DNA from 3 places in the Neobacillus sp. 114 genome. Region 3 is predicted to be linked to each of the others. Evidence: riboswitches for the same ligand, from Rfam matches in the RefSeq annotation. Region 3 holds a riboswitch; each other region holds the start of a gene.
What was found. Region 3 has a riboswitch for S-adenosylmethionine ahead of QNN06_RS07440 (methionine ABC transporter ATP-binding protein). Riboswitches for the same ligand answer to the same signal wherever they lie in the genome.

Region 1 (10,191 bases), 1.8 Mb from region 3:
TTGATCGCCTGTTCTGGAAAAAATAAGATAATTAGGCGACTAATAAAGGGTATGGGTGACCGAACCCCCAAAAATGAGACAATCCGGTAACCAATAAAGGAGATGGGTGACTGAAACCGAAAAAAATATGTTGGTACGGTAACCAATAAAGGGTATGGGTGACCGAAACCGAAAAAAATACGTTGGTACGGTAACCAATAAAGGGTATGGGTGACCGAAACCGAAAAAAATATGTTGGTACGGTAACCAATAAAGGGTATGGGTGACCGAAACCGAAAAAAATACGTTGGCACGGTAACCAATAAAGGGTATGGGTGACCGAAACCGAAAAAAATACGTTGGTACGGTAACCAATAAAGGGTATGGGTGACCGAAACCGAAAAAAATACGTTGGTACGGTAACCAATAAAGGGTATGGGTGACCGAAACCGAAAAAAATATGTTGGTACGGTAACCAATAAAGGGTATGGGTGACCGAAACCGAAAAAAATATGTTGGTACGGTAACCAATAAAGCGTATGGGTGACCGCCCCCCCCAAAAAATGAGACAATCCGGTAACCAATAAAGGGTATGGGTGACCGAAACTGAAAAAAAATACGGTGGTACGGTAACCAATAAAGGGTATGGATGACTGAAACCGAACAAAATGGTTGGCAAGGGCAACCAATAGGCACCCAAGTGTTTGGGTAAATTTCCTAATTCAGATGGTATCTTAGAGACACATTGTTTACAAAAACAGCCAATCAAAAAAAGGCCGCCTTCCATAATCCAAATGGAAGGCGGCCTTTCAGATAGGGTTTAAATGGTTCCCCAAACATCCTTAGCAATATTTACAACATGTTTAATCTTATTCCATTGTTCTTCTTCAGTTAAAATGTTTCCTTCTTCCGTGCTGGCAAAACCGCATTGAGGGCTAACTGCCAAGTTTTCCAATGGAATGAATTGACTAGCTTCTTTAATTCTCGCTTTAATGGATTCTGGATCCTCAAGCTCTGGGAATTTAGATGTAAATAATCCTAGTACAACGGTTAGGTTAGGACGCTTGAAGCCTTTTAAAGGTTCGAAGTCACCAGAACGTTGATCATCATACTCTAAGAATAGCCCGTCCACATTTAGCTCAGCGAAAATGGCATCGGAAATTTGATCGTACCCGCCGCTTGTGATGTAGGTAGATCTGAAGTTGCCGCGGCAAATATGCATGGTAATTGTCAAATCTTCCGGCTTATTGGCAATGGTTTCATTGATTGCACTTACTCTGGTTTTAATGATTTCATGTACATCCAAGCCAACTTTTTCAACCACTGCATTGATCCGCTCTTCTGAAACAAAATCAATCCAAGATGTGTCGTCTAATTGCAAGTAACGGCAGCCAGCATCATAGAAAGCCTGGATGGCTTTTTGATAAGCAGCTACGGTATCTTTGAAAAACTGCTCACTGTTGCCATTGTAGTACTCATCGCCCTGAATTCTCGTAAACAACATGTTCGGGCTAGGGATCGAGAACTTCGCCACTTGACTGCCATCGCCATACTTTTCAACTGCCTGCTTTAAAAACTTGAAATGCTCCAGCATATAATGATCATTAAAGTCGACTTTGCCCACTACTTTAATAGCGCTATTTCTCGTTTGAGCACCCTTGAAGTTGCTGATATATTCATTTTCAAAGAACTCTACACCTTCCAAACCTGCCAAGAAGTCCAGGTGCCACCACGAACGTCTAAACTCACCGTCTGTGATGGATTTTAAGCCTGCCTCAATTTGGTTTTGAACCAATTTCTCAATTTCTTGATCCTCAACAACCTTCAGGGCAGCTGCATTAATCTCCCCATTTGCAAAAGCCTTTCTTGCTTCTTTAATTGGTTCTGTTCTAAGGAAACTCCCTACATGGTCAGCTTTAAATGGAGTTTTAACTAGTGTCGTTGTCATTAATTATTCCTTCTTTCTCGGTGTACTAAAAAACCCTCTTCTCATAAATAAGAAGAGGGGGTAATAGACATTACAAATCTCTTCTTATCTTCAAGCACTCGCTTCTGGAATTGGCACAGTACTAACGTGTCTGCTGCCGAGGCTTCAAAGGGCCAGTCCCTCCACCTCTCTTGATAAGAATATTCAAAAATATTTAATTAACAGTAAAGATACACCTGTTCTGATTTTCTGTCAACAAAAATCTGATGCACGGGGACGGTTCTCATGCCTCAATGATGCATGAGGAAATCCCGCTGCATTATGGATTCTAAAATCATGTCGTAATTTGTCGAAAAGTATATGAAAATGTACGCGTTTTCAACTGATATGATAGTTTTTATAAAATATTCTAAATATTCATCCCTTTGTGACTACCCAGGAAAAATGGATATATCGGTCTGTCAGGAGGTATATTAATGTGTCAGGAACTAAGAAACAAAAATGTAGAAGTAAATTTTGAAATACCAGAAAAGATATTACAAGGTTTTTTAGATGCTGTTGAAAAGAATGGTAAGTCAATGAATGACGTGCTACGGGTATATATGCAAAAATACATATGGAAACAAAGTGAATTACAAAGAAATAGACAGATGCGGCGTCAAAATATTGGGGCCAAGTGAAAAAATAATAGGAATATTAATATAGAAATGCTGTAACTAATATTATCAAATATTTCCGGAAGTGTTGAAATGTAAGTTTGACACCAATAAAAGGAACATGGTATATATATTCAAATTATAATTATAATTATATAACTAATGAGCATAACCACAGGGGGAATTTAAAATTATGGAACATCGCAGCAAAATACTAGATTGTACGATCCGTGATGGGGGTTTAGTTAACAATTGGGATTTCAGTGTCGAATTTGTCCAGGATTTATATAATGGACTAAGTGCGGCCGGCGTTGAGTATATGGAGATTGGCTATAAAAACTCCGCAAAGCTACTGAATGCAACTGAGCCTAATCCATGGAGATTTCTAGATGATCAATTTCTGAAAGAAATCATTCCTGAGAAAAAGTTCACGAAGCTATCTGCTCTCGTAGATATTGGTCGTGTCGATCCCAACGATATCCTGCCTCGCGAGCAAAGTGTGTTGGACATGATCCGGGTAGCCTGCTATATCCGTGAAGTGGACAAAGGGCTGGAGCTTGTCCAAATGTTCCATGATTTAGGATATGAGACTTCACTCAATATTATGGCTTTGTCCAGTGTGCCTGAACAGAAGCTTATTGAAGCCATGGAAATGGTCAAAGAAAGTCCAGTAGATGTTGTGTATATTGTTGACTCTTTTGGAAGTTTAGATCCGGCAGATATTGCGCATCAAGTGAAAAAGTTTCAAGCTATGCTCCCTAACAAGCAGCTTGGTATTCATACACATAACAATTTGCAGTTAGCATTTGCCAATACATTGACTGCACATCAAAATGGAGTTACCTTCCTGGATTCATCTGTTTACGGCATGGGACGGGCGGCAGGGAACTGCAATACAGAGCTTCTTGTCAGCTACATAAAAAAACCCAGCTATGAACTTAAACCGTTACTTGGTGTAATCGAAAAGCACATGTTAGAAATGAGAGAAAAATGGGAATGGGGCTATATCATTCCTTATATGATCTCTGGTGTCCTTAATGAGCATCCGCGGGTGGCAATGGCTTATCGAAATAGTGATGAGCGTGACAAATTCGTTGACTTCTATGACAAGGTAACAACACCTGAAGCAACTTTAGCAACTACAACTAGGTAGTTAATTAAATCTACAGCCGCCTGCGGGCGGTTCTTTTTTTAGGGACTAAAGCAACTGGGCAGATTAGTAGCGAAAATACATCGGATTTGTAATCATAGAAAGAAGATTTAAGACTTATGGAGAGTGAAACCGATAATGGATAAAAAACAGATTGAGTATAAAATTTTAGAGTTGAAAGACGAATACTTACAGTTGCAACATAATCTAGAAAAATTAGAGTATGTAAAAGGAAACATAGCACCGTTGGAAAAACGACTATCTGAAATTGAAGAGGAGTTAAATTCTCTTAATCAATTATTACGACAAATAGCGGGGCAAACACAAAAATAATAACTTCATTTCAAGAGACCATCGAAATAATGGTCTCTTTTCAATAGACCCGTATTAAACAGTTATAAAAGTACTTTTTCAGCGATAAGTCTATAGGATTTAATGCGGTCCTTCGGAGAATGAGTAATCGTTAAAATCATAATTTCATCCGCATTATATGAAGCTTGTAACTGCTCAAGTTTCCTTTTTACCTCCAGTGGATTGCCGATGATCATTCTCTTTTTCACCGCTGCTAGTTTTTCTAGTTCTTTTTCATTGAGTTCGTATTGCTTGGCTTCCTGGATAGAAGGCACATACAGACCTTCGCCATTTTCCTTTTGCAATGCCCAAATAAAATTACTCAACGCGATTTCCTCTGCTTTTTCAGTCGTTTCCGCACAAACCACTGAAACAGTTAACAATACATGAGGGGATTGACTGTGTTTATTCGGTTGAAAGGCATCAAGGTATTGTTGGATGATGTCTGCTCCGTCTTTGTCGCTCATGAACTGGCCGAATGCATATGCTAAGCCATGTTCAGCAGCAAGCAGGGCACTTTTTTTACTTGTACCAAGAATCCACGGCATTGGCGGCAATTCTGGCAGGGGAGAGGCCTTTACTTTTGAAAACTCGTGTTCTTCAGGAAAATCATTTTTTAAAAAGTGAAGCAGTTCTTTAACTAAGTCAGGCATTTTCCAAACCTGTTGTAAAAAGTTATCGGATAAAGCATTCGTTGCTTCCGCTGACCCGCCCGGTGCACGACCAATACCTATATCAATCCGATTCGGATATAGGGTAGCCAACATATTATAAACCTCGGCCAGCTTATATGGTTTATAATGTGGCAATAATACAGCCCCAGAACCGATGCGAATCCGATTGGTATTGGCGCCAATATAACTGATCATCACTTCAGGTGCAGAGCAAGCCAGACCCGGCAAATCATGATGTTCGGAAATCCAATACCGTGTGTACCCTAACTCATCTCCTGCTTGGGCTAGCTTCAACGATTCATCCAATGCCTCTTTTGCTGTTTGGTTGGAGGAGATGGGAGATAGATCTAATATGCTTATTTTCACTGCGCGATGCCTTCTTTCTTAATTCTTCAATTCAAGCAAAGTTAATGTAAAAATCCCTACTTGTCCTTTTTCATATAAGTTCGTGATCGAAGTGGAATATTGCTGAATGGTGCCTCTAAACACTAAACCTGTTTCAGGAACTTTTACATCAAAGGATCCTTCATATAACAACACTGTAGTGTCGTGGTACTCCTCACTCATCACTTTAAATTCAATATCAATTTTATGTAAACCGTTCTCAATCTCTTCATTATATTTTTCCACACGAATGGAAGTATCATTTAAGATGATTTCATTAACCAAGGACACCACACCTTTTATGTTTGTATGAAAAAATAATAGCACTGTGCCAATAGGGGAGCAAATGAATTGGACGATCAGCTTAAAAAATTTCAACAGTCTTCTTATATAATAAGCCCATTTCAATTATAAATTTCTTAGCACATACATCGTTCATTATTTGGAAAAAAGTTCAGGTTGATGATAAATGAAAATCGCGGTATATTATAAATCCGTCACTTACACGAGTGACATAAGCTATGATTTATTTTTAGTTGACTTCAAGAAAATTAAAACTTTTTCTTGCAATGTAAAAATGAATGTGTTAATATAATAAATGTCGCTTCTGAAACAAATCATTAACTTCCTAAATTGGAAGAAAATGATGGTTGATAGATTAGTAGAAATGCGATATAATAAAATCCTTGTCGCTTAAGTGACAAAGATAGTTCTTTGAAAACTAAACAAACAAAAACGTCAACAAACAATAATATTCGTTTCGTATGAAACGAAGCCAACGTAACATTTTTGAGCTAATCAACTCAACTTTATTGGAGAGTTTGATCCTGGCTCAGGACGAACGCTGGCGGCGTGCCTAATACATGCAAGTCGAGCGAATCACTGGGAGCTTGCTCCTGGTGATTAGCGGCGGACGGGTGAGTAACACGTGGGCAACCTGCCTGTAAGACTGGGATAACTTCGGGAAACCGGAGCTAATACCGGATAATTTCTTCCCTCGCATGAGGGAAGGTTGAAAGTCGGTTTCGGCTGACACTTACAGATGGGCCCGCGGCGCATTAGCTAGTTGGTGAGGTAACGGCTCACCAAGGCGACGATGCGTAGCCGACCTGAGAGGGTGATCGGCCACACTGGGACTGAGACACGGCCCAGACTCCTACGGGAGGCAGCAGTAGGGAATCTTCCACAATGGACGAAAGTCTGATGGAGCAACGCCGCGTGAGCGATGAAGGCCTTCGGGTCGTAAAGCTCTGTTGTCAGGGAAGAACAAGTATCGGAGTAACTGCCGGTACCTTGACGGTACCTGACCAGAAAGCCACGGCTAACTACGTGCCAGCAGCCGCGGTAATACGTAGGTGGCAAGCGTTGTCCGGAATTATTGGGCGTAAAGCGCGCGCAGGCGGTCCTTTAAGTCTGATGTGAAAGCCCACGGCTCAACCGTGGAGGGTCATTGGAAACTGGGGGACTTGAGTGCAGAAGAGGAAAGCGGAATTCCACGTGTAGCGGTGAAATGCGTAGAGATGTGGAGGAACACCAGTGGCGAAGGCGGCTTTCTGGTCTGTAACTGACGCTGAGGCGCGAAAGCGTGGGGAGCAAACAGGATTAGATACCCTGGTAGTCCACGCCGTAAACGATGAGTGCTAAGTGTTAGAGGGTTTCCGCCCTTTAGTGCTGCAGCTAACGCATTAAGCACTCCGCCTGGGGAGTACGGCCGCAAGGCTGAAACTCAAAGGAATTGACGGGGGCCCGCACAAGCGGTGGAGCATGTGGTTTAATTCGAAGCAACGCGAAGAACCTTACCAGGTCTTGACATCCTCTGACACTCCTAGAGATAGGAATTTTCCCTTCGGGGGACAGAGTGACAGGTGGTGCATGGTTGTCGTCAGCTCGTGTCGTGAGATGTTGGGTTAAGTCCCGCAACGAGCGCAACCCTTGATCTTAGTTGCCAGCATTCAGTTGGGCACTCTAAGGTGACTGCCGGTGACAAACCGGAGGAAGGTGGGGATGACGTCAAATCATCATGCCCCTTATGACCTGGGCTACACACGTGCTACAATGGATGGTACAAAGGGCAGCGAAGCCGCGAGGTGGAGCCAATCCCATAAAACCATTCTCAGTTCGGATTGCAGGCTGCAACTCGCCTGCATGAAGCCGGAATCGCTAGTAATCGCGGATCAGCATGCCGCGGTGAATACGTTCCCGGGCCTTGTACACACCGCCCGTCACACCACGAGAGTTTGTAACACCCGAAGTCGGTGGGGTAACCGTAAGGAGCCAGCCGCCTAAGGTGGGACAGATGATTGGGGTGAAGTCGTAACAAGGTAGCCGTATCGGAAGGTGCGGCTGGATCACCTCCTTTCTAAGGATATATGCTGGACATATGAGCCAGACCATACATGTTTGTTTGATTGTTTCTTGTTTGTTTAGTTTTGAGAGAACAATCTCTCAAAACTTTCGTTCTTTGAAAACTAGATAATCGTATAGAAGAAGTAACCAAGTAAGAACCGAGTAATCGCCATTTTAGTTTTTCTCTCTTATTTTTAAGAGTAAGTAAAACCTTTTAGGTTAAGTTAGAAAGGGCGCACGGTGAATGCCTTGGCACTAGGAGCCGATGAAGGACGGGACTAACACCGATATGCTTCGGGGAGCTGTAAGTAAGCGCCGATCCGGAGATTTCCGAATGGGGAAACCCACTGTTCGTAATGGAACAGTATCTTTACCTGAATACATAGGGTATTGAAGGCAGACCCGGGGAACTGAAACATCTAAGTACCCGGAGGAAGAGAAAGCAAACGCGATTCCCTGAGTAGCGGCGAGCGAAACGGGAACAGCCCAAACCGAAAGGCTTGCCTTTCGGGGTTGTAGGACACTCAACATGGAGTTACAAAGGAACGGGGTAGATGAAGCGGTCTGGAAAGGCCAGCCATAGAAGGTAAAAGCCCTGTAGTTGAAACTTCGTTCCCTCCTGAGTGGATCCTGAGTACGGCCGGACACGTGAAATCCGGTCGGAAGCAGGGAGGACCATCTCCCAAGGCTAAATACTCCCTAGTGACCGATAGTGAACCAGTACCGTGAGGGAAAGGTGAAAAGCACCCCGGAAGGGGAGTGAAAGAGATCCTGAAACCGTGTGCCTACAAGTAGTCAGAGCCCGTTCATGGGTGATGGCGTGCCTTTTGTAGAATGAACCGGCGAGTTACGATTGCATGCGAGGTTAAGTTGAAGAGACGGAGCCGCAGCGAAAGCGAGTCTGAATAGGGCGAAATAGTATGTAGTCGTAGACCCGAAACCAGGTGATCTACCCATGTCCAGGGTGAAGTCCAGGTAACACTGGATGGAGGCCCGAACCCACGCACGTTGAAAAGTGCGGGGATGAGGTGTGGGTAGCGGAGAAATTCCAATCGAACTTGGAGATAGCTGGTTCTCTCCGAAATAGCTTTAGGGCTAGCCTCACGTAGTTAGAGTCTTGGAGGTAGAGCACTGTTTGGACTAGGGGCCCTCATCGGGTTACCGAATTCAGACAAACTCCGAATGCCAATGACTTATCCGTGGGAGTCAGACTGCGAGTGATAAGATCCGTAGTCAAAAGGGAAACAGCCCAGACCACCAGCTAAGGTCCCAAAGTATACGTTAAGTGGAAAAGGATGTGGAGTTGCTTAGACAACCAGGATGTTGGCTTAGAAGCAGCCACCATTTAAAGAGTGCGTAATAGCTCACTGGTCGAGTGACTCTGCGCCGAAAATGTACCGGGGCTAAACGTATCACCGAAGCTGTGGGTGGACACCTTATGGTGTCCGCGGTAGGAGAGCGTTCTAAGGGCGTTGAAGCTAGACCGTAAGGACTGGTGGAGCGCTTAGAAGTGAGAATGCCGGTATGAGTAGCGAAAGATGAGTGAGAATCTCATCCACCGTATGCCTAAGGTTTCCTGAGGAAGGCTCGTCCGCTCAGGGTTAGTCGGGACCTAAGCCGAGGCCGAAAGGCGTAGGCGATGGACAACAGGTTGATATTCCTGTACCACCTCTTTATCGTTTGAGTGATGGGGGGACGCAGGAGGATAGGGTAAGCGCACTGCTGGATATGTGCGTGTAAGCAGTTAGGCTGGTGAATAGGAAAATCCGTTCACCTTAAGGCTGAGCTGTGATGCCGAGGGAATTATAGTACCGAAGTTCCTGATTCCACACTGCCAAGAAAAGCCTCTAGCGAGATAAAAGGTGCCCGTACCGCAAACCGACACAGGTAGGCGAGGAGAGAATCCTAAGGTGAGCGAGAGAACTCTCGTTAAGGAACTCGGCAAAATGACCCCGTAACTTCGGGAGAAGGGGTGCTTTTTGGGGTGAATAGCCCCGAAGAGCCGCAGTGAATAGGCCCAGGCGACTGTTTAGCAAAAACACAGGTCTCTGCAAAGCCGCAAGGCGAAGTATAGGGGCTGACGCCTGCCCGGTGCTGGAAGGTTAAGAGGAGGGGTTAGCTGCTAAGCGAAGCTCTGAATCGAAGCCCCAGTAAACGGCGGCCGTAACTATAACGGTCCTAAGGTAGCGAAATTCCTTGTCGGGTAAGTTCCGACCCGCACGAAAGGCGTAACGATCTGGGCACTGTCTCAACGAGAGACTCGGTGAAATTATAGTACCTGTGAAGATGCAGGTTACCCGCGACAGGACGGAAAGACCCCATGGAGCTTTACTGTAGCCTGATATTGAATTTTGGTACAGCTTGTACAGGATAGGTAGGAGCCTGAGAAGCCGGAGCGCCAGCTTCGGTGGAGGCGTCGGTGGGATACTACCCTGGCTGTATTGAAATTCTAACCCGCACCCCTTATCGGGGTGGGAGACAGTGTCAGGTGGGCAGTTTGACTGGGGCGGTCGCCTCCTAAAATGTAACGGAGGCGCCCAAAGGTTCCCTCAGAATGGTTGGAAATCATTCGCAGAGTGTAAAGGCACAAGGGAGCTTGACTGCGAGACCTACAAGTCGAGCAGGGACGAAAGTCGGGCTTAGTGATCCGGTGGTTCCGCATGGAAGGGCCATCGCTCAACGGATAAAAGCTACCCTGGGGATAACAGGCTTATCTCCCCCAAG
Region 2 (10,191 bases), 2.7 Mb from region 3:
TTTGGATCAGGCGGAAATTGGCGAAGGTGCCTTTATTGGTGCTGGCAGTCTTGTTCCGCAAGGCAAAAAAATCCCTCCTAATACATTAGCATTTGGAAGACCAGCTAAAGTTATTAGGGAAATCTCTCCTGAAGACATTAAGGAAATGGAAAGAATAACAAGAGAATATGCGGAAAAGGGTCAATTTTATAAATCCCTACAAAAAGGCACCCAATCTTAAACGATGGGTGCCTTTTCTTTTCCATTTATCTACTCGCTAATACTGAATCTTTTTTATACTCGCTTTGAAAGTAGTACACTCCTTCAACATACACCTGATGCCAAACCATAAACATAAGAACAGTCCAAATCTTTCGGCTGTTGTCAGCTTTATCCTGACAATGGTCATCAAGAAGCTTTAACAGGTACGTCTTATTGATTAAATGGTCTGTCTGGCTTTCACGAATGATATTTTTTGCCCAATCATTCATCTCAGCCTTTAGCCAGTGGCGGATAGGAACAGGGAAGCCAAGCTTCTTCCGGTTTAGAACATGATCAGGAACGACCCCTTCGGCGGCCTTCCGCAAAACGTACTTAGTAGTGCCGTTAGCTGTTTTCAAGCTAGTTGGGATTTTCGAGGCCACTTCAAATACTGCCTTATCTAAGAACGGCACGCGCAGTTCCAATGAATGAGCCATCGTCATTTTATCAGCCTTTAGCAAAATATCGCCGCGCATCCAAGTATGGATATCGATATATTGCATCCGGTCAACCGGATCATAGCCTCTTGATTCCTCATAAAGAGGCTTGGTGATATCGGTATAGTTCAAGCCTTCACGATAGACACTCAATAGCTCACGTTTTTCCGCTTCGTCGAACATCTTGGCATTACCAATGTAGCGCTGCTCCATCGGTGTCACCCCGCGTTCAATAAAGCTCTTTCCTTTCATCCCTTCCGGAAGCATATCGGCAATTCCTTTTAGAAGGACCTTTCCGACTCTAGGAATTTTATTAAAAATCTCCAAATCGCCAGGTTCGCGGTAAATATTATAGCCGCCAAACAATTCATCAGCGCCTTCGCCTGAAAGAACAACCGTAACATGCTTTCTCGCTTCACGGGCGACAAAATATAATGGAACACATGCTGGGTCGGCAAGTGGGTCATCCATATGCCAAATAATTTTAGGAACTTCTTTCATATATTCCTCAGGCGTAATGATATAACTGATGTTTTCCACGCCAAGCTTTTCAGCTGTTTCCTTGGCGACATCAATTTCACTGAAGCCATTGTGCTCAAATCCGACGGAAAACGTTTTAATAGCCGGATGGAATTGCTTTGCAATCGAGGCAATGATGGAAGAGTCAATCCCACCTGATAAGAAGGATCCAACCGGAACATCACTGCGCATATGCTTTTCAACCGAATCAAACAGAATATCACGGATTTCCTTTACGAAATCATCTTCCGATTTTAGTACCGGGTGAAAATGTGCCTTCCAGTAGCGGTTCATTTCCATCTTCGAGCCTATTTTTTTTGTAAAATAATGGCCTGGTTCAAGCTTTTTAATTCCTTCAGATAGGGTATCAGGTTCTGGAACAAACTGATAGGTTAAATAATGCTGCAAGGAATCATAATCCAGCACATCATTTTTAAGAGCCAGCAAAATGCTCTTTTTCTCAGAAGCAAAGAAGGTTCTGTCACCATCCTCCATATAAAAGAATGGTTTAATTCCAAACGGATCTCGTGCCCCATAAAGTGTTTGTTCCTGCTTATCCCAGATAACAAAAGCAAACATGCCGCGCAAGCGTTCAACTGCTTTTTCCTTTAGATGGCTGTAGAGGGCAATGATAACCTCTGTATCAGAGCTTGTGGAAAAAGTTAGTCCTTCTTTTAGCAACTCTTCACGTAGCTCGACATAGTTATAAATTTCACCGTTAAAAATAATCCAGTACCGTTCGTTTTCATACGTTAGCGGCTGGTGCCCGGATTCAATATCAATGATACTTAACCGGCGGAAACCAAATTGAATATGATCATCATAATAATAACCATCATCATCTGGTCCACGATGGGTTATAATATCGTTCATATTTTTAAAAAGCTGCTTTTCTTCGTCACGATAATTTTGCGTTTTGTCATGTACACAACCGATAAAACCGCACATTATGTACCTCACCTACTCTATTTCAAAATATCCTTTTGTAAAAACATACTCTTTAATACTACCACTTTTTTTTCAAAAATGGCACTGTGAACAAAAGGAAAATCATGTATCATCATTTTTCACTTCAATAGTCCTACTTAAACATTTTATTCCAGTTTTTAAAACACTGAACAAGAAATTAGACGATTAATGAAAAATGGGAGTTACACCTTAATGCAACTCCCACTCCCTATTATTCTCCTGCTGCCTTCTCACGTAATGCATCTGCCTTATCAGTGCGTTCCCATGGAAGATCAACATCCGTACGTCCAAAATGTCCGTAAGCTGCTGTTTGCTTATAGATTGGGCGGCGTAAATCCAGCATTTTAATGATTCCAGCAGGGCGAAGGTCGAAGTTTTTACTTACTAAGTCAACCAATACCTCTTCGCTGACTGTGCCTGTGCCAAAAGTATCGATGGAAATCGATACCGGTCTTGCTACACCAATCGCGTAGGCAAGCTGTACTTCACATTTTTCAGCTAAACCTGCTGCGACAATATTTTTTGCAACATAACGTGCAGCATAAGCGGCAGACCGGTCAACCTTTGTCGGATCCTTACCGGAGAAGGCGCCGCCGCCGTGACGGGCATAGCCTCCGTAAGTATCCACGATAATTTTGCGGCCTGTCAACCCTGCATCTCCCTGCGGTCCGCCGATTACGAAGCGGCCGGTTGGATTTATAAAATATTTTGTATTTTCATCGATTAATTCTTTTGGAACAACCGGATTAATGACATGTTCCTTGACATTACGCTGAATTTGCTCAAGTCCGATTTCCGGATGGTGCTGGGTGGAAATAACAATTGTATCAATCCGAACCGGTTTGTTGTTCTCATCATATTCCACTGTTACTTGTGTTTTTCCGTCCGGACGAAGGTATGGAAGGATATCGTCTTTTCTAACTTCTGTCAACCTGCGGGCAAGCTTATGGGCCAATGAAATGGGCAGTGGCATCAGCTCTTTTGTTTCGTTACAGGCGAAGCCGAACATTAAGCCTTGGTCACCTGCACCAATTGCTTCAATTTCTTTATCTGACATTTGACCTTCACGCGCTTCAAGGGCTTGATTGACACCCATGGCAATATCAGGAGACTGTTCATCAATAGAGGTTAAAACTGCACAGGTTTCAAAATCAAAGCCATATTTCGCACGTACGTAGCCAATTTCTTTAATCGTTTCACGAACAATTTTGGGAATATCTACATATGTAGAAGTGGTAATTTCGCCGGCAACCAGGACTAAGCCTGTCGTTACTGATGTTTCAGCAGCCACACGGGCATTTGCATCCTTTGCTAAAATGGCGTCTAAAATAGAATCAGAAATCTGGTCACAAATCTTATCAGGATGACCCTCAGTTACTGATTCGGAAGTGAACAAATGGCGTTTTGTTGACATCTGAATTCCTCCTATAATAATGAAATAATGAGGCTGCTTTTTTCAAAGGTTAACACCCTTTCCAAAAAACCTCCATTTTGATACGGAACTCATCCCTAATAGTATGAAATAAACATCAGGTTTTTATGAAATACTACCGAAAAATACCCAAACGAAATTCTTTAGAAGATTAGTAAAGCGATTCAAACGGCACGTGCGTTCGCCAAACATACAAAAAACCTTTCCATGAGGAAAGGTTGAATGCAAACATTTTGCGTGCCTTTCACTCTTATCGTTCAAGGACAAGCCTTGCATCAGGTTGAGCACCTTTGCCCGAAAAATGACCAATATAGGCATTTTCCTAGTTGCAGGTTGCTGGGTTTCATAGGGCCTGTCCCTCCACCAGCTCGGGATAAGAGAGTATCCGTTCAAGCTAAAATCATACCTCAGATTCTTAAAGTATGTCAATGTATTTTTTAGCAACATTAACCAAAATATACAATGGAGTATGATACAAAATATGCTTAAACTGTTTTTTTCATGACTTTTTAATCACCTTTAGAATAAGGTATAAAATACAGCATAATTTCGTCAATTAGTATAGACTATTATTTTAATTGTGTTATACTATTCAATATTAATATACCAAATTAAAAAAACCATAAAAAGGAAGGTTCATTAAATGAATTCTGTTCATATCCCGAATGAATTAAAGGAATTACTTAATGAAAGTAATGTCCAAGTCCAATTATCTGTGCCGCAGCTAGTTGAAAAAATCCTCAGCAGAAAAGAAGGGACACTCACTTCCACCGGAGCGGTTCGTGTTTCAACAGGAAAATATACTGGGCGGTCTCCAGAAGACAAATTCACTGTTTTGGAGGAGTCAACCAAAGATAAAATTGCCTGGGGCTCCTTAAATCAGCCAATCTCACAAGAGACTTTCGATCATCTTTATAATAAGGTATTAGAATACTTAAAACAGCAAGAAGAAGTTTATGTATTTAAAGGCTTTGCTGGTGCTGATAAGAAATCACAACTGCCGATTCAAGTCATAAATGAATTTGCTTGGCATAATCTTTTTGCCCACCAGTTGTTCATTCGGCCTTCGGAAGATGAACTTCTGACTCATGAAGCTGAATTTACAGTAATTTCTGCCCCTAATTTCAAAGCAGACCCGGCAGTCGACGGTACGAATTCTGAAACCTTCATTATTATATCATTTGAACGCCGCGTAGTTCTAATTGGAGGAACTGAATATGCGGGGGAAATGAAAAAATCGATTTTCTCTGTCATGAACTATTTACTGCCTGAAAACAATATTTTCTCTATGCACTGTTCAGCGAATGTCGGCATTGAAGGGGATGTAGCATTATTCTTCGGTTTATCCGGAACTGGAAAAACAACTCTTTCCGCAGACCCTAATCGCCGTCTAATCGGTGATGATGAGCACGGCTGGTCATCAAATGGCGTCTTTAATATTGAAGGCGGCTGCTATGCAAAATGTATTAATCTATCCCGTGAAAAAGAACCGCAAATCTTTGATGCCATCCGTTTCGGGACCGTTCTTGAAAATGTTGTGATCAACCAGGAATCGAGAATTCCGGATTACGATGATGGAACATTAACAGAAAACACTCGGGCCGCATATCCAATGGAGGCCATTGATAATATTGTCCAGCCTAGCATTGCCGGCCACCCGAATACCATTGTGTTTTTAACTGCAGATGCATTTGGGGTTCTTCCGCCAATCGCTAAATTAACAAGGGAACAAGCAATGTACCATTTCTTAAGCGGATTTACATCAAAGCTTGCTGGCACAGAGCGCGGCATTACTTCACCGCAGGCAACCTTCTCAACCTGTTTTGGTGCACCATTCCTGCCGCTGCCGGCTACACGCTATGCCGAAATGCTAGGTGAAAAAATACTTGAGCATAACGTTAATGTGTTCTTGGTTAATACAGGCTGGACTGGCGGAGAATATGGCGTCGGCAATCGTATGAAACTCTCATATACTAGAGCAATGGTGCAGGCAGCTCTTGAAGGAGAACTAAATCACGTAGAAACCGTTAAGGATACATTCTTTGGCCTAAATATCCCGCTCCATATTGCTGGGGTCCCTGATGAAGTGCTTCAGCCAATGAAAACATGGGCAGATCCTAAGGCCTATGAAATGAAGGCAAAGGAATTAGCAGGTCAATTCCGTGAGAACTTTAAAAAGTTTGCTAACGTTGCTTTGGAGATTAAAGAAAAAGGCGGACCAATTGCATAAATGCCTAAGGAAAAAGAGGCTGTACCGTAATTCGGTCAGCCTCTTTCTTTATTTTCCATCGGTTGGTTTCCTCACTTCAACAGCCTGTGATTGCTGGAGGACAGTAAAGCGATATTTGCCGCTTTTTTTAATTGTAAACCCGCCGCCATAATCAGTAATATGCTTTCCATCAGTGGTTGTATAGTCTGCAGCCTTCTTAAAAGTAAATGTCGTTGCCTCAGCAGTTTCTAATTGAAATATCTCCAATTCTATTTCGTCAGGAAGATTGCTGCCTTCGACTTCGATAACCTCGTGTTCATAAAAGCCTGCATAAAGGTCCTCCGCAGAAATCATTAGTGTCGATTTCCCAATTGAGATATATGGCTCCTTTACATATATGGAAAATTCACTGATTTGCTTGCCGCCAACCGTGAATTGAAGATTCCAAACTCCTGAAAAAGGCAATGGCTCGAAGCTTGTTACAGTGTGGGCATCCGTACCGTAGATTCCTCCAGATAAAGGAGTTTCAGCAAGGTGCTCTTTCACTCCTGTTTTAACGTGGACCGCATCGACCTTGAGAGATTTCGAATAATCATATTTTCCCCATAAAAAAATCATCATCTTAGCAACGGTGCCTTTATCTTTTGCAATCCAGTCCCGAGGTGCAAGCAGGCTCACCTTGTTTGGGATACCAAAATTACTATCTGCATAAATAGGTTTCCCCTCTTCATTCTTTAATGCAAAATAATCACCCTCTTGGGCTTTAGTTATAACGGAACTGCTGCTGCCGAGATTCTTTTCCTCCGCTGTATTCGTAAAATAGAAAATCGGGGCAATAAGAGCAAGAATGAACAATGCTGCCACAGCCCCCAGTCTTTGGATGTTAAACGGCTTTCTTGGCTTGACTGTGCCTGCTTCACTAATCCTTTTTAACATGTCCGTTCTCTGTTTTGTAGAAAGCTCATGTTTCGGAAAATCCGCCATCATTTCCAGTAGCTCTTTATCCGATAAATTGCTCAAAATATTCACCCTCCTTTAACTGCTCATTTAGTTTTTTCACAGCCCGAAAAAAGGTAACATTCACTTTATTTTCTGACCAGCCAAGAATGTGGCCAGTTTCCTGTGAAGAAAGCTCGGCAATGCCCTTAAGTAAAATTACATCCCGATAATTTGGCTTTAGTTCATTAATCGCTTCATATAAGCGGGCATACTCCTGCTTTTTTAAGATTTTCTCTTCTGTTTGATGTTCTTTTTGATCAGGTGATTCTCGATTTAATCGTTCCTTCAGCTTTTGCCATACAGATTTTTTTCGATATAAATCAATGGCTGTATTTCTTGCAATGGAAATAAGCCATGTTTTGGGACTTGCTTCATTTTTAAACCGGGAATAGGCTTGAAGTGCACGTAGAAAAGTTTCTTGTACCAAATCCTCAACATCTGTCGTTCCGGTATAGTAAACAAGAAAATTGGTGACGTCCTTCTCATAATGAATAAACCATTTCTCTATTTGCTGAATCCCTTCCAACCTTAGCCCCCCTCTCTATTTGTTAATCTATATATAAGACGCTATTGTTTGGCAAATCTTACACTTTTCCAAAAGAAAAAAAGCAGGTGATAACACCTGCTAGTTCGTTGAGTTTAAGGATATTAATTGATATGTTAGCGTTGTGCGGCTGTTTTCCCATTCGACTTTTTTTATTAAAGCTGTCCCATTTGAGATTGTGTCCAGTGTTTTTCTGACATCCACAGGGATTTCAATCGGGTATAATCTGTATCCTTCTTTCACAAGTACAAACAGATTTTCTCCAATCCTTTTTTCATTCCCTTTTGTGACGATTAATGTATTTAATTCAAGAGGCATACCCATAACATATCCGCTCCTCTGCTATTTATATCTATATATTACCATTATTTGTTCTGCATTTTCATCCACTTCGTCAAATCTTCCACTACTTTTCGGTTAATTGCAGGCGGAAAATAATGTGTGAAATGATCAAAATACCAGCATTCGACTGGCTTGTCCAGACTTCGCAGCCTTCTTTCAAGACGATAGGCGTGTTCAACAGATACATTTTGGTCGTTTGCTCCATGAATAATCAGGACCGGGGCAGCCAGCCTTTCAAGCTCGAATAAAGGCGTTCTTTCTTGATATCGGTCCGGGAATTTCTCCGGTGTCCCGCCGATGACCCGTTTCATCATCCTTCGTAAATCCTTCCGCTCATAGTAGGTCAAGCTCATGTCACTAACACCGCCCCAGGTGACTAAGGATGATGCATCTGGGAATTCAATCCCCGTCAAAAGCGCCATTACCCCGCCTCGTGAAAAACCAAAAATATGTATATGTTTCACTTGGGGCAATGATTTTAACAATAGATAGGCGGAGTAAGCATCTTCACGGTCCTCCCCTGCAAAATCTTCATTCCCCTCCCCACCTTGGTTTCCACGATAGTAAGGAGCGAAAACGATAAAACCTTCCTGAGCAAACTGGGCAATCCGTGCCGGCCGAACTTTGCCGACGCTTTTGATTCCTCCCCGCAAATAAAGAAATCCGTCATTTACCTGTTCATTTATGGGTTCTGCCAGCATCCCCTTCACGCTTAATCCATTTGAAAGGTAGGTAATCTCCTTCAAAGCAACGTTTGGATTTGGGGATGGAAACCGCTTCATCTCAATAATTTTACCGTTAAATTCAATCATTTGTATCTAATCCTTTATAAAAAAATTCCCGAACTGGGCATTCACACATTTTTTTCTTTTTCATACGATATTCTAGGCAATCAGCCCAGATAAGGAGGTTAATTTTATGAAAAAATGGTCAAAAATCAGTTTCTCCTTTCTCCTCATCAGTATACTTATGTTTTCCCTAATTGCTTGTAATAAAGATACCGCGAAAGAACCGAAGAAACTGGAAAAGGTCCGTATTGCAGAAGTTACCAGGTCAATCTTCTATGCCCCTCAATATGTTGCTTTATCAAAGGGATTCTTCAAGGATGAAGGTCTTGATGTCACACTAACGACCACACCAGGCGGTGACAAGACAATGACTGCCCTCATCTCGGGCGGCGCAGATGTGGCTCTGGTCGGCTCGGAAACTTCCATTTACGTATATGCTCAAGGGGCAAACGATCCGGTCATCAATTTTGCGCAGCTCACCCAGACTGACGGCACCTTCCTTGTTTCAAGAGAAAAAATTGACAATTTCTCATGGGATCAATTAAAAGGTACGACCTTCCTTGGCCAGCGTAAAGGCGGCATGCCGCAAATGGTTGGCGAATTCGTGTTAAAGAAGCATGGAATTGACCCGCATAAGGATTTAAACCTAATCCAAAATATTGACTTCGCAAACATCGCCAATGCTTTTGCTTCAGGAAGTGGAGAATTTGTTCAATTATTTGAACCAACTGCCAGCATTTTTGAAAAAGAAGGTAAAGGTTATATTGTTGCCTCCTTCGGAAAGGAATCTGGGCATGTTCCGTATACAACCTTCATGGCTAAACAGAGCTATATAAAAGATAACAAAGGCGTTATCGAAAAATTCACAAGAGCAGTCTATAAAGCTCAGCAATGGGTTCAGTCCCACAGTGCTGAGGAAATTGCTAAAGCCGTAGAACCATTCTTCCCTGATACAGACCCTGAAATTATGAAAACTGTTGTCGATCGTTATAAGGGCCAGGGGTCCTTTGCCACAAATCCAATTCTTGATGAAGAAGAATGGAATAATCTGCAAAACATCATGAAGGAAGCCGGGGAGCTTCCAAAAGAAGTAAAACATGACACGCTGGTCAATACAGAGATTGCCGAAAAAGTCATGAAAAAATAACTCCGAAAGGGAGGCCGGCACATGAGCTTCTTAAAGGTTCAGAATATACAACACACGTATTTTACCAAAGACTCGAGAACTACGGCCCTCTCCGATATTTCGCTTACGGTTGAGGAGGGAGAATTTGTCTCCATCCTCGGCCCTAGCGGCTGTGGAAAGACGACTTTGCTATCCATTATTTCAAGCTTGATTAAACCAACTCAGGGGACTGTTTTGCTGGAAAATAAGCCTGTATCGACCGCAAATAACGATATTGGCTACATGCTTCAACAGGACTATCTGTTTCCTTGGAAAACAATCGAAGAAAATATCCTTTTAGGCCTTAAATTATCAAAACAGCTGACTGAAAAAAACAAGTCAGCTGCTTTAAGCCTGCTCCAGCAAATGGGCTTGAGCGATGTTGAAAAACAACTGCCTAAACAACTGTCCGGCGGCATGAGGCAGCGAGTTGCTCTTGTAAGGACGCTGGCAACTGAGCCAAAGCTTTTGATGCTTGATGAGCCTTTTTCCGCACTCGATTATCAAACGAAGCTTAAGCTTGAGGATCTTGTTTCGCAAACATTGG
Region 3 (10,191 bases):
CGTGTAGATTGAAGAATTCTTTGGGTTAACTCTCCAAACCTTGGGTTCACCGGCATTATCAATATATACAGCCTTCCATTGATGATTTTTCCATGCCCAATAGCTTAATCCATAACGGTTATCCTTTGTTACAAACGGGATAACTTTATGATGTTCATCCACGTGGATTATATCTTGAATGGTGTCAGCTGCCACTTCGGGAAAAACATGATTAATTTTCTCAACCAATTGCTGATTCGTTAAAAATCTATCCGGGTTGGAATAATAAAACCAATATACTGTTACCGAGGACAAGAGCAGAATTACTATTCCGAAAATCATCATCTTTTTTCTCATGTCATTGTCCGCCCTTTAATATCGATTCTTCCGAGCGAAAATAATGCTGCTTTTCCGGTGTCGAAATCAATAACCCTTTTCCTTCGTTTTCAACGTAAACAATAACATTAAGGCCACTACCAAACTTGGGTATGGAACCAATAAGCTGATAAGGGAATCGTTCACTTTTTTTATCGATCTCTTCCTCTGACTCATGGAACCATTCCGTGCTGTGGATGGATTCTTCCATCATTTTTGGGAGCTGTTCTTGCAATGATTTTTTATCCAGGGTGAGGTTTTGTGCAGTAGGGAAGGTACTAATAATAGAGGCTCTCTCGATGTTTGAAATATAGACGTCTGCCTGGTTTTCCGGATAAACAACATGATATAGCGGCATATAAACTAAGGTTGTCACTAGAAAAATATAATTGGCAAAAAAGCCAAGCCAAGCAAAGTGCCGATAAATCTGCCACTGTTCTGTCCTGCCTCTTAACCAGAACAAGAACCAAACTCCTAATGGCAAAATGGCAAGCTTAATGGTCGTTTCAGACATCCTCCAATCGAAGGAAAAAGAAAAAACACCAACGAATAAAATGACAATCACTTTCCATACAGTTATTTTAATAGTCTGTTTTTTATAAATTCGATAGGCGAAATAACCGGTCATTCCCCATCCCAAAATCCTCAGTAAAACAGCGATGAGATTTACATTCTCCATAGAAACTCATCCCTTTCTATGTTTCCTTAATTTAACAATAAAGCATAACTCAGAATTTGCACATCCTAACTTAAATAATATTTCACATTTTTGGATATATAGTTTAATTCATGGATCATAAGAAATTTTTTAAGAATTTAAAATATTTATATCTCATCCTCAATGGCATCACTGACTGAGAACAAATTCCCCTAATATTGGGAAAATTATCTAAAAAGAAGAGCCCTCCTTATAAAGAAAGACTCCTTACCTGCAATATTTTTTTAAACGCTGGGAAATTGGATTGTGAAGATGGTCCCCTTATCTATTTTACTTTCTACAAAAATTCTTCCCTTCATAGCTTGGACAATTTGATATGAAATCGTCAGACCAACGCCCGTACCCTTCTCCTTGGTTGTATAAAAAGGCGTTCCCAACTTTTTCAACTGGGCTTTTGTCATGCCCTTTCCACTATCAATCACTTCAATAGAAATAACACTATCCTTTTCATACGCTTTAATTGTAAGATTCCCACCGGTATTCATTGCTTCAATGCCATTCTTGATAATATTGACTAAAACCTGCTTTATTTCGCTCTTGTTACCTCTTATATATAGTGAATCTTGGATGCTTGGCTGAATTGTTATATTTTGAATATTAGAGTAAGAGGTCATAAGGGCAACTGTTTTCATCACTTCATCAGAAATATTGATTGTAGATAACTCTTCAGTATTTGGTTTAGCTAATGAGAGATAGTCATTAATGATTGATTGAGCATGGTCCAATTCACTAAGGGCAATCTTAATATACGATCTTTGAGCCTGTTTCAGATTATCATCATCGGTCATTAGTTGTAAAAATCCGCGGACAGATGTGAGCGGATTCCGAACTTCATGAGCTACCGAAGCGGCTAGCTGGCTGACGACGTTTAATTTTTCATCCTTCTGAAGTCTTTCGCGAATTTCGATTTGCTGATTGACGTTTTCGATGACAAATACAACCATCATTAAGCAAATCCAGGTAATGAAATAGAAGACAAACATAAAATAAAGTTGATTATTTTGGTTATGTGTGAAAAGTGTAAGCATAATCATGAGCGTGTTCGCCCAAAAAACAATACTGACAAATATAAGATTTCTCTTCTTTTGAAAGCGCTGGATTTTTTCGCCCATAAAAATAAGGACTATGCAGGTGATCAAATAGCTGATGAAAACGACATAAAAGCCGTCACCACCGATTATAAACCGGTAAGTCAGCAAAACAGCCCCAGTTATTAAACCTGGTATAGTTCCCCCATATACAAATGAGATAATAAAAGGTATGAGGCGAAAATCATAAATGTACCCTTCGGAAAACTGTACTGGAAAAGACATTGCCAGAACTAAGATGAGTATCAGAATGAAGGTTAGTTTTGAAAGAGGTTTTCGACGGTCACTCGTCTTCTCGTAAAAAAATAAATGATAGACAAAAATCGGAAAGAGAACGATCAGCACTTGATATAAAATAATTTCAATGTCAATAGACATACTAACTCCTCTGAAGGATAGGACCCTCCTTAAAATGATTTTACTGTCAATTTTCCACCTAAAAGCGAAAAAGGACACAAAAAATAAGGAATTTTCTGTATTATTCCCACACATTATATTAAAACGTTTTCTCTTCTAAATCAATTAATATTTAAAGGAAAAATCCCCCATCTGTTAAGATGGGGGATAATCAAAGCTTCTAGTTTATTCGTGTTCTTCCTTTAGTTCATCTATTAGCTGTTTCGTTCTTTTCGCATTTCCTTCCGCAAAGTTTTCAAGGCGTTCCTTTAATTCGTCATCGTCATGAATTCGCTCAGCAGTAACTAAATATGTACGCATTAAATCTTCTTCAATTTCTAGGGAGTTTTTTAAGACTGTTTCGATATTTACCTTTTCTTCTTTTCCATTAAAAAAACCCATCTGAAATCCTCCTTTTTTTCATAGGATTCCCATTAGGTTATTGTATATCCAACATAAAAAAGGATATGGAGTTAAATCCATATCCTCTACTTCAAAAATTATTTTTTCATCCAAGATGGTTTTCCAAAACCCTTGAATTGGTCATCAATCACTTTTTCAAAATCTGCAGATTCGACAACAGCTTTAATATCTTTTGATAACTGTGAATCTTTGTTGGAAGTTTTTACTGCTACAATATTACGGTAATTGTCTGCCATGTCTTCTAGAGTTAAAGCATCTAACAGATTCATTTTTGCAGCAAGTGCAAAGTTTCCAGGTACTGCAGCTAAATCTGCACTCTCAACAGAGCGTGGAAGCTGGCCTGCTTCGATTGGTTGGAACTTCAAGTTCTTATTGTTTTCGTCGATGTCCTTCTCAGACACTTTTAGCGGATCGGCATCCTTTTTAATCGTGATCAAACCTGCATCACGAAGAGTGTTTAAGGCACGAGCAGCGTTAGTCGGGTCGTTAGGAAGTGTAACAGTAGCACCGTCTTTTACATCGTCAATCGATTTGAATTTGTTCGAATAAATTCCCATTGGTGCTGTTGGCACAGAAATAAGTGCTGTTAAATCCATGTTGTTTTCTTTCGCGAAATTTTGAAGGTAAATCGTGTGCTGGAAAAGGTTTGCATCGATATCGCCATTGTTTAATGCTTTGTTTGGCTGGATGTAGTCACTAAATTCAACAAGCTCAACCTTGTAGCCCTTTTTTTCTAAGCCTGGTTTAATCGCTTTTGTTACCATGTCGCTATATGGGCCGGCGGTCGCGCCTATTTTAATATCTTTTGATTCTGCTGCTTTTTCCTTGCCGCTAGCTGCTTTTTCTTCGGAGTTTCCGCAAGCTGCCAACGCGAATACTACGCATAGTAATATAATGCTTGTTAACCATTTTTTCATTGTAATTTTCCCCTTTTCCTGTTTATCTTTTATCTACAACTTTGGCGATGTAATCGCCAAGAAGCTGAATGACCTGAACTAAAATAATTAAGATTAAAACTGTTGAAATCATGATGGTATTGTCGTACCGGTAATAACCGAAGCGAATCGCCAAGTCTCCAATACCGCCGCCGCCGACTGTTCCGGCCATGGCGGAAAATCCTACTAAACTTATTAATGTTAAGGTTACACCTGAGATGATTCCGGATCTTGCTTCAAGTAATAGGACATCTTTGATAATCATCCAAGGTGTTGCCCCAGCAGCAATGGCCGCTTCGATTACGCCTTTATCGATTTCTCTTAGAGCATTTTCTACGATTCTTGCGAAAAAAGGAATTGCCGCTACTGATAATGAAACACTAGCTGCAGTTGGACCGATGGTTGTGCTGACAAGTAAGTTCGTTAGTGGGAGCAATGCCACCAACAATATAATGAAAGGAATCGACCGGACCATGTTGACGACAAAACCCAAGATATTTTGGACCATACGATTTTCTAGAAATAATCCTTTGTCGGTTATGTAAAGCAGGATCCCAACAGGAAGTCCGATAACTGTTGAAACAACCAACGAGATAGCAATCATATAGATGGTTTGAAAAAATGCTTTATTGATATCCGGAATAAGCTCCATTAGATGTGCAAAATCAAAGCCCATTGCGTAACACCTCCACTTGTGCGGCCCGGTTTTCAATGTATTGAAGGGCTTTTTCGATTTCTTGTTTTTGTCCTTTTAGCTCCATAATAAATATGCCAAGCGGTAATTCTTGAATATATTCAATAGATCCATGTAGGAAATTACCCTTAAGGTTAAATTGTTGAAGGGTATCAGAAATGACTCCTTCTCCAGCAACCTTCCCTCTAAAAGTAACCTTAACGATTGGCCCTTCACAGCCATTTAAAATTACTTCTGGGATTTCAAGGGTTACGACACTCTCAATAAATTCTTTGGTGAGTGCTGCCTGTGGATTAGCAAAAATATCGTATACTGAACCATCTTCTATGACTTTTCCATCCTGCATAATCGCCATACGGCTGCAGATTTCTTTAACAACATCCATCTCGTGCGTGATTAAAACGATAGTGATGTTGAGTTCTTTATTGATTTTTTTCAGCAGATTGAGTATCGACTTTGTTGTCGTAGGGTCAAGTGCTGATGTTGCTTCGTCACATAAAAGCACCTTCGGATTATTTGCAAGAGCCCTTGCAATACCGACCCGCTGTTTTTGACCGCCACTTAGCTGTGACGGATAGACATCACGCTTATCGGAAAGACCAACCATTTTGAGTAGTTCCTCTACTCTCTGCTTTACCTGGTCTTTAGGGTAGTTCGCTGCCTTTAAAGAGAAAGAAATATTTTCATAGACTGTTTTTTGGCTGATTAGGTAAAAGTGTTGAAAAATCATGCCTATTTTTAAACGTGAAGATCGTAATTGCTCGCCTTTTAGGGATGTCAGGTCAGTGCCATCGACCGTTATACTGCCAGAGGTTGGCCGCTCTAAAAGATTGATACAACGAAGCAGCGAGCTTTTTCCAGCACCGGAATAGCCAACAATGCCAAAGATTTCGCCTTCTTTTACGGTGAGTGAAACGTTATCCACACCTTTTACTTCACCTTTTTTTGTTTTGTAAACTTTAGTAAGGTTTTTTATTTCAATCATACTGATTACCTCATTTTTCCGATATCTAAACTAGACTTTATACCCAAATAAAAAGCCCCTTTCATTCTGAAAGGAGCATCGAAATAAACATCTCGGTAGCTTATCTTTCAGAATGAAATCATTCTGCAGGAATTGGCACCTTCCCAATCGGGGGTTGCCGGACGTCATCGGGCCATGTCCCTCGGTCGCTCTGGATAAGAAAATTAAATTAACAAATAATTAAGTTATATTAAGATACTACAAATCTATTCTTATTTTGTCAATCATCTAAATTATAATGCAATTTATCCGACAGCGTTTTCAATATTGCCATATCAACATATTATTTAAAAAAATAATTTTTTTATTAGACTAGAAAAGAGCTTTTCGCATGAAAAGCTCTTTGTATTATTTAACATTACGTTAATGCACCAGCAACACTATAGTTAATTAAATCAATCTCCGTCTGTTTATCAAGTGCTAATTTAGCTAGTTCAGCTCCTAGATAAGGTCCGCTAGTTAGCCCGGAAGAACCTAGGCCATTTGCCACTAACATCCCTTCAAAACTAGGCAATCCACCTATTATGGGAAGAAAACCTGGTGTAAAAGGCCTGAAACCTACCCTAGTTTCCAAAATTGTTCCACCGGCAAGACCTGGTGCAATCGCTAAAGCTTTATTTAAGATTTCTTGGACTCCTCCAGCCGTTACTCGATTATCAAATCCTGCATCATTTTCGTGTGTAGCTCCTATTACTACACGACCATCTGCAAATGAGAGTATATATTGGTCAGATGGCGGCATGACAACCGGCCATGAGTTAGTATCCATGTCTGACAACTGTAAATGAATTATTTGCGCCTTTTGTGGCCTTACCAAAAATTCAACTCCCAGTGGTCCCAAAAGTTCTTTTGCCCATGCTCCTGCTGTGACGATAACTTGATCAGCAAAAAATAATTTTTCAGACACTTTAACCCCTTGGACTTTATTATCGTTACTAATTAATGAGGCATCCCCTTTAATAACTTGGGCCCCATGCTTTACTGCAGCGTTTACAAGTGCATTACGTAAAGCACGGCCATTTACACGTGCCCCGCCACTAACATAAACTGCACCAAATTCCTCGGACAAAGCTGGAAACAGTCGATTCGTTTCGGTTGGAGACAAGATAGTAATCTCACCTATTTCAGGAGCATCCTCCCGGCGGACTCGCGCACGTTCCGCCATTTGTTCTAACTTTTTAGTATCAGAATGAATACTTAATGCCCCAACTCCTTTATAACCCGTATCTTTTTCCCCATCTGCTTCTAACTGTGTAATTAATTCTGGGTAATACCGCGCCCCGCCTTTAACCAACTGATACCAAGCTTTATTACGTCGTTGGGACAACCATGGGCAAACAATCCCTGCAGCTGCGTCAGTGGCTTGCCCATGGTCTTGCCGGTCCACTATGATAACTTCTGCCCCCCATTTGGCAAGGTGATAAGCAGTGGATGCCCCGAGTATTCCTGCACCAATTACAATTACCTTTTGCATAACTCACCTCAAAACAAAAACTCAGTCGTATAGACTGAGCAAAATAGATACTATATATTTTACAACAAATACACTACTGCTTTAAAGTTTCCTTGTGCGCAGCCTTCTCTCCATTACTTGCTCACACACCATATTATACATAACCTCAACACCTTTTTCAGATGCCTCAAAGTTAAAGGCATTTTCAACGTCTATTCCTAAGCTATCCGCTTCCTTCGCAGCATCTATGTTTGCTCCTAAAAAGATAAACTCCCAATTGTATTTCTCCTGCTGATGTCTTAATAGCTCTTTCACTTTTTCATAGGTGAATTCAGAGCTTGCATTCTCCATTCCGTCAGTCGTGATAACAAATATCACCTTGCCAGGCCGCTTATTCTCATCTTTTTTGGATAATCGATATCCTACATCTAGAATTGTTTTCCCCACTGCATCCAACAATGCTGTCATACCTCTTACATAGTAATCCTGATCCGTAAGTTTAGCCTTCTTTGCCTCAATTCCATTCCAAAGTATTTCATATTGGTCATCAAATAACACGGCTGTAACCAACGTGTCACCCTTTAGCTTCCTCTGTTTTTCAATAAACCCGTTAAATCCGCCAATTGTGTCACTTTCAAGTCCTGCCATTGACCCGCTACGGTCAAGCAGGAAAATAATTTCAGTCAAATTCGTGTTCATCTCTATCATCCTTTCCATATTGTTTATAAAATAATAATAGAAATTTTCATTTGAAAATTGGTCGCCTTGAAAGCGACATTTCAAGGGAGAGAGAAATATGCTGAATAAACAACTATTAATTTAATTGCAGGAATATGTTGAAAGAAACTTAAACTTCCTTACTTACTCAATGATGGAGTCTAATGAAAAACATAGTATTGGGTTAGAAGATTTTATTAAAAATAAGCGCCAGCCGACCTTCAACCAAACTCTATTCAAATTGATAGATAAAAAAGGAACTGCCGACACAGAAATCTACAAAAAAGCCGGATTGGATCGCAGGCATTTTTCTAAAATCCGCTCGAATCCAGAATACCGCCCACGAAAAAATACAGTAGTAGCCTTGGCGCTTGCCCTTGAATTAAACAAAAAAGAAACCGACAAACTGTTAAGTTCGGCAGGCTATTCTTTATCTGACAGCGATACTTTCGATTTAGTTATTCAATTCTGTTTGGAGAAAAAAATTTATAATGTTCACGATGTCAATCAGGCGCTGGACTATTTCAGCCTGAAGCCGTTTATGGGGGTCCTAGATTAGGTTCACTAAATCAAAAAAACACCCAGTCCAAAAGACTGGGTTTACCCAATATTTAATGTGATACTTTTTCTCCTCTTCTTGAACGAATTCCATGGATTATAAACGTAACCACAAACGCCAAGATAAGGACAACGATAAAGATTTCATTTGCAATATGAATATCAATCAATGTCAATCCCATTTTTACAGCAATAAAGGTAATCAGTACATAAGCCGTTGTTTCAAGCTCCGGCACTCTGTTCATCAGCGAAATGAAGAATGTCGCAACCCCTCGCATCATTAGAATCCCAATCATCCCTCCAAGCAGGATCACCCAAACCTCATCGGAAACCGCAAGTGCGGTAAGGATACTATCAACGGAAAAGGCCAAATCCATGAGCTCAACGCTGATAACAGTCGCCCAGAAGACTCCGAAAGTTTTCATTAACCAGCCTTTTGGCTCCCGTGCTTTTTCCTCGTCTCCATCCTCACTGCTCTTAAATTTGTCAATAAAGAACTTAACCGCAAGCCAAAGCAAATACAACGCACCAATTAATTTAATAAACCAAAGCTTTATCAAAAAAGTTCCCAAACCGATGAAAATAAAGCGGAATAAATACGCTCCCCAAAGACCGTATACTAATGCTTTCTTTTGCTGTTTTTTCGGCAAAGGTTTTACGAACGCCGACAACACTAGCGCATTATCCGCCGATAAGATACATTCCAGTACAGCCAATGAGAGAATCAGCCCCCATGCCTTTGGCGAAGTTAATACTTCTGCCCACATATGCCAATCCAGCATCGAAGCATATGTCGCTAAAATATTTTCTACCATTCAACATTACTCCTTTGTGTTTCTATAGCTAATGTTACTACTATTCCAGATTATTTAAAAATATTTTGCCACGATAATGAAATTGTTACTCGACTTGAATACTTAAGATGATGATAAAAAAAGCATCAGACATAATTGATGATTATGAATGATGCTTTTTTCCTTCTATTCAGTTCTTTGTTCATGGACAATATTGCGCCAGTCTATGTCGCCTCGTTCTAAACCATGAATAAGTATTTCCGCCGTTCCCATGTTGGTGGCTAACGGAATGGAGTACACATCACACAAACGGATTAATGCTGAAATGTCAGGCTCATGCGGCTGCGCTGTCAATGGGTCACGGAAGAAGAACACAATATCCATTTGGTTCTTAGCGATTAGGGAACCTATTTCCTGGTCTCCCCCAAGAGGACCCGAATTAAATCGGTGAATTTTCAGGTTGGTTTTTTCCATGATTCTGCTGCCAGTTGTGCCAGTCGAGTATAATTCATGCTTGCAAAAGATCGGCTCATATGCCACAGCAAAATTCACTATGTCGTTTTTCTTTTGGTCATGTGCTATAAATGCAATTTTCAAAACATACACCTCGTTCTTATTTCAATACACTCTATTTTATATCTTAAACCTTTTCCTACCTTTAAGTCGATAATCTATGTGATTCCCCTCTTATTTTTTTAATATTAAGATGATTTTAAGAAAAATTTAAGATTGGTCCTTTAGAATGAGGGAAATACTAAATTTAAAAGGGAGGGCCAAATGCAAAAGAATATTAAGGTTTATATTCCTATTATCATTACTGTTCTAATTTGCCTAATATTAATCGGATTATTTCTATATTATCAAATTACAACTCCCCACGATGGTCCGGAAAAATTGGCGGGCAAGCCCCGGGAGCGCGAGGACGAAGGCGGAATTTTTAAGCTAATGGGGAACGGCGCGATTTTGGCAGGGGCGTTGAGTTTTTCATGGTTTCTTTTGAAAAAGAAATTGAAATCTCCGTTTCCGATTGTTAAAGT

Region 1: another riboswitch for S-adenosylmethionine. It lies ahead of QNN06_RS16170 (5-methyltetrahydropteroyltriglutamate--homocysteine S-methyltransferase); the one in region 3 lies ahead of QNN06_RS07440 (methionine ABC transporter ATP-binding protein).
Region 2: another riboswitch for S-adenosylmethionine. It lies ahead of metK (methionine adenosyltransferase); the one in region 3 lies ahead of QNN06_RS07440 (methionine ABC transporter ATP-binding protein).

Annotation. Positions count from the first base shown of each region.
Region 1 is NZ_CP126144.1:3,299,088-3,309,278, reverse strand. It holds gene QNN06_RS16170 (5-methyltetrahydropteroyltriglutamate--homocysteine S-methyltransferase) at 800-1,927, opposite strand; SAM riboswitch class I at 2,009-2,107, opposite strand; gene QNN06_RS16165 (hypothetical protein) at 2,383-2,586, shown strand; gene QNN06_RS16160 (aldolase catalytic domain-containing protein) at 2,756-3,715, shown strand; gene QNN06_RS16155 (SE1832 family protein) at 3,851-4,045, shown strand; gene QNN06_RS16150 (LLM class flavin-dependent oxidoreductase) at 4,108-5,103, opposite strand; gene QNN06_RS16145 (DUF3219 family protein) at 5,122-5,406, opposite strand; rRNA gene QNN06_RS16140 (16S ribosomal RNA) at 5,931-7,480, shown strand; rRNA gene QNN06_RS16135 (23S ribosomal RNA) at 7,685-10,191, shown strand, end outside.
Region 2 is NZ_CP126144.1:5,203,944-5,214,134, forward strand. It holds gene QNN06_RS25535 (gamma carbonic anhydrase) at 1-220, shown strand, start outside; gene asnB (asparagine synthase (glutamine-hydrolyzing)) at 246-2,144, opposite strand; gene metK (methionine adenosyltransferase) at 2,377-3,579, opposite strand; SAM riboswitch class I at 3,845-3,977, opposite strand; gene pckA (phosphoenolpyruvate carboxykinase (ATP)) at 4,241-5,827, shown strand; gene QNN06_RS25555 (hypothetical protein) at 5,876-6,826, opposite strand; gene QNN06_RS25560 (RNA polymerase sigma factor) at 6,807-7,331, opposite strand; gene QNN06_RS25565 (DUF2584 domain-containing protein) at 7,431-7,673, opposite strand; gene QNN06_RS25570 (alpha/beta hydrolase family protein) at 7,715-8,503, opposite strand; gene QNN06_RS25575 (ABC transporter substrate-binding protein) at 8,610-9,626, shown strand; gene QNN06_RS25580 (ABC transporter ATP-binding protein) at 9,648-10,191, shown strand, end outside.
Region 3 is NZ_CP126144.1:1,503,555-1,513,745, reverse strand. It holds gene QNN06_RS07470 (hypothetical protein) at 1-336, opposite strand, end outside; gene QNN06_RS07465 (hypothetical protein) at 338-1,033, opposite strand; gene QNN06_RS07460 (ATP-binding protein) at 1,297-2,538, opposite strand; gene QNN06_RS07455 (hypothetical protein) at 2,743-2,958, opposite strand; gene QNN06_RS07450 (MetQ/NlpA family ABC transporter substrate-binding protein) at 3,057-3,896, opposite strand; gene QNN06_RS07445 (methionine ABC transporter permease) at 3,919-4,590, opposite strand; gene QNN06_RS07440 (methionine ABC transporter ATP-binding protein) at 4,580-5,593, opposite strand; SAM riboswitch class I at 5,691-5,794, opposite strand; gene QNN06_RS07435 (NAD(P)/FAD-dependent oxidoreductase) at 5,991-7,106, opposite strand; gene QNN06_RS07430 (vWA domain-containing protein) at 7,188-7,784, opposite strand; gene QNN06_RS07425 (hypothetical protein) at 7,909-8,361, shown strand; gene QNN06_RS07420 (TerC family protein) at 8,414-9,175, opposite strand; gene mgsA (methylglyoxal synthase) at 9,341-9,751, opposite strand; gene QNN06_RS07410 (hypothetical protein) at 9,932-10,191, shown strand, end outside.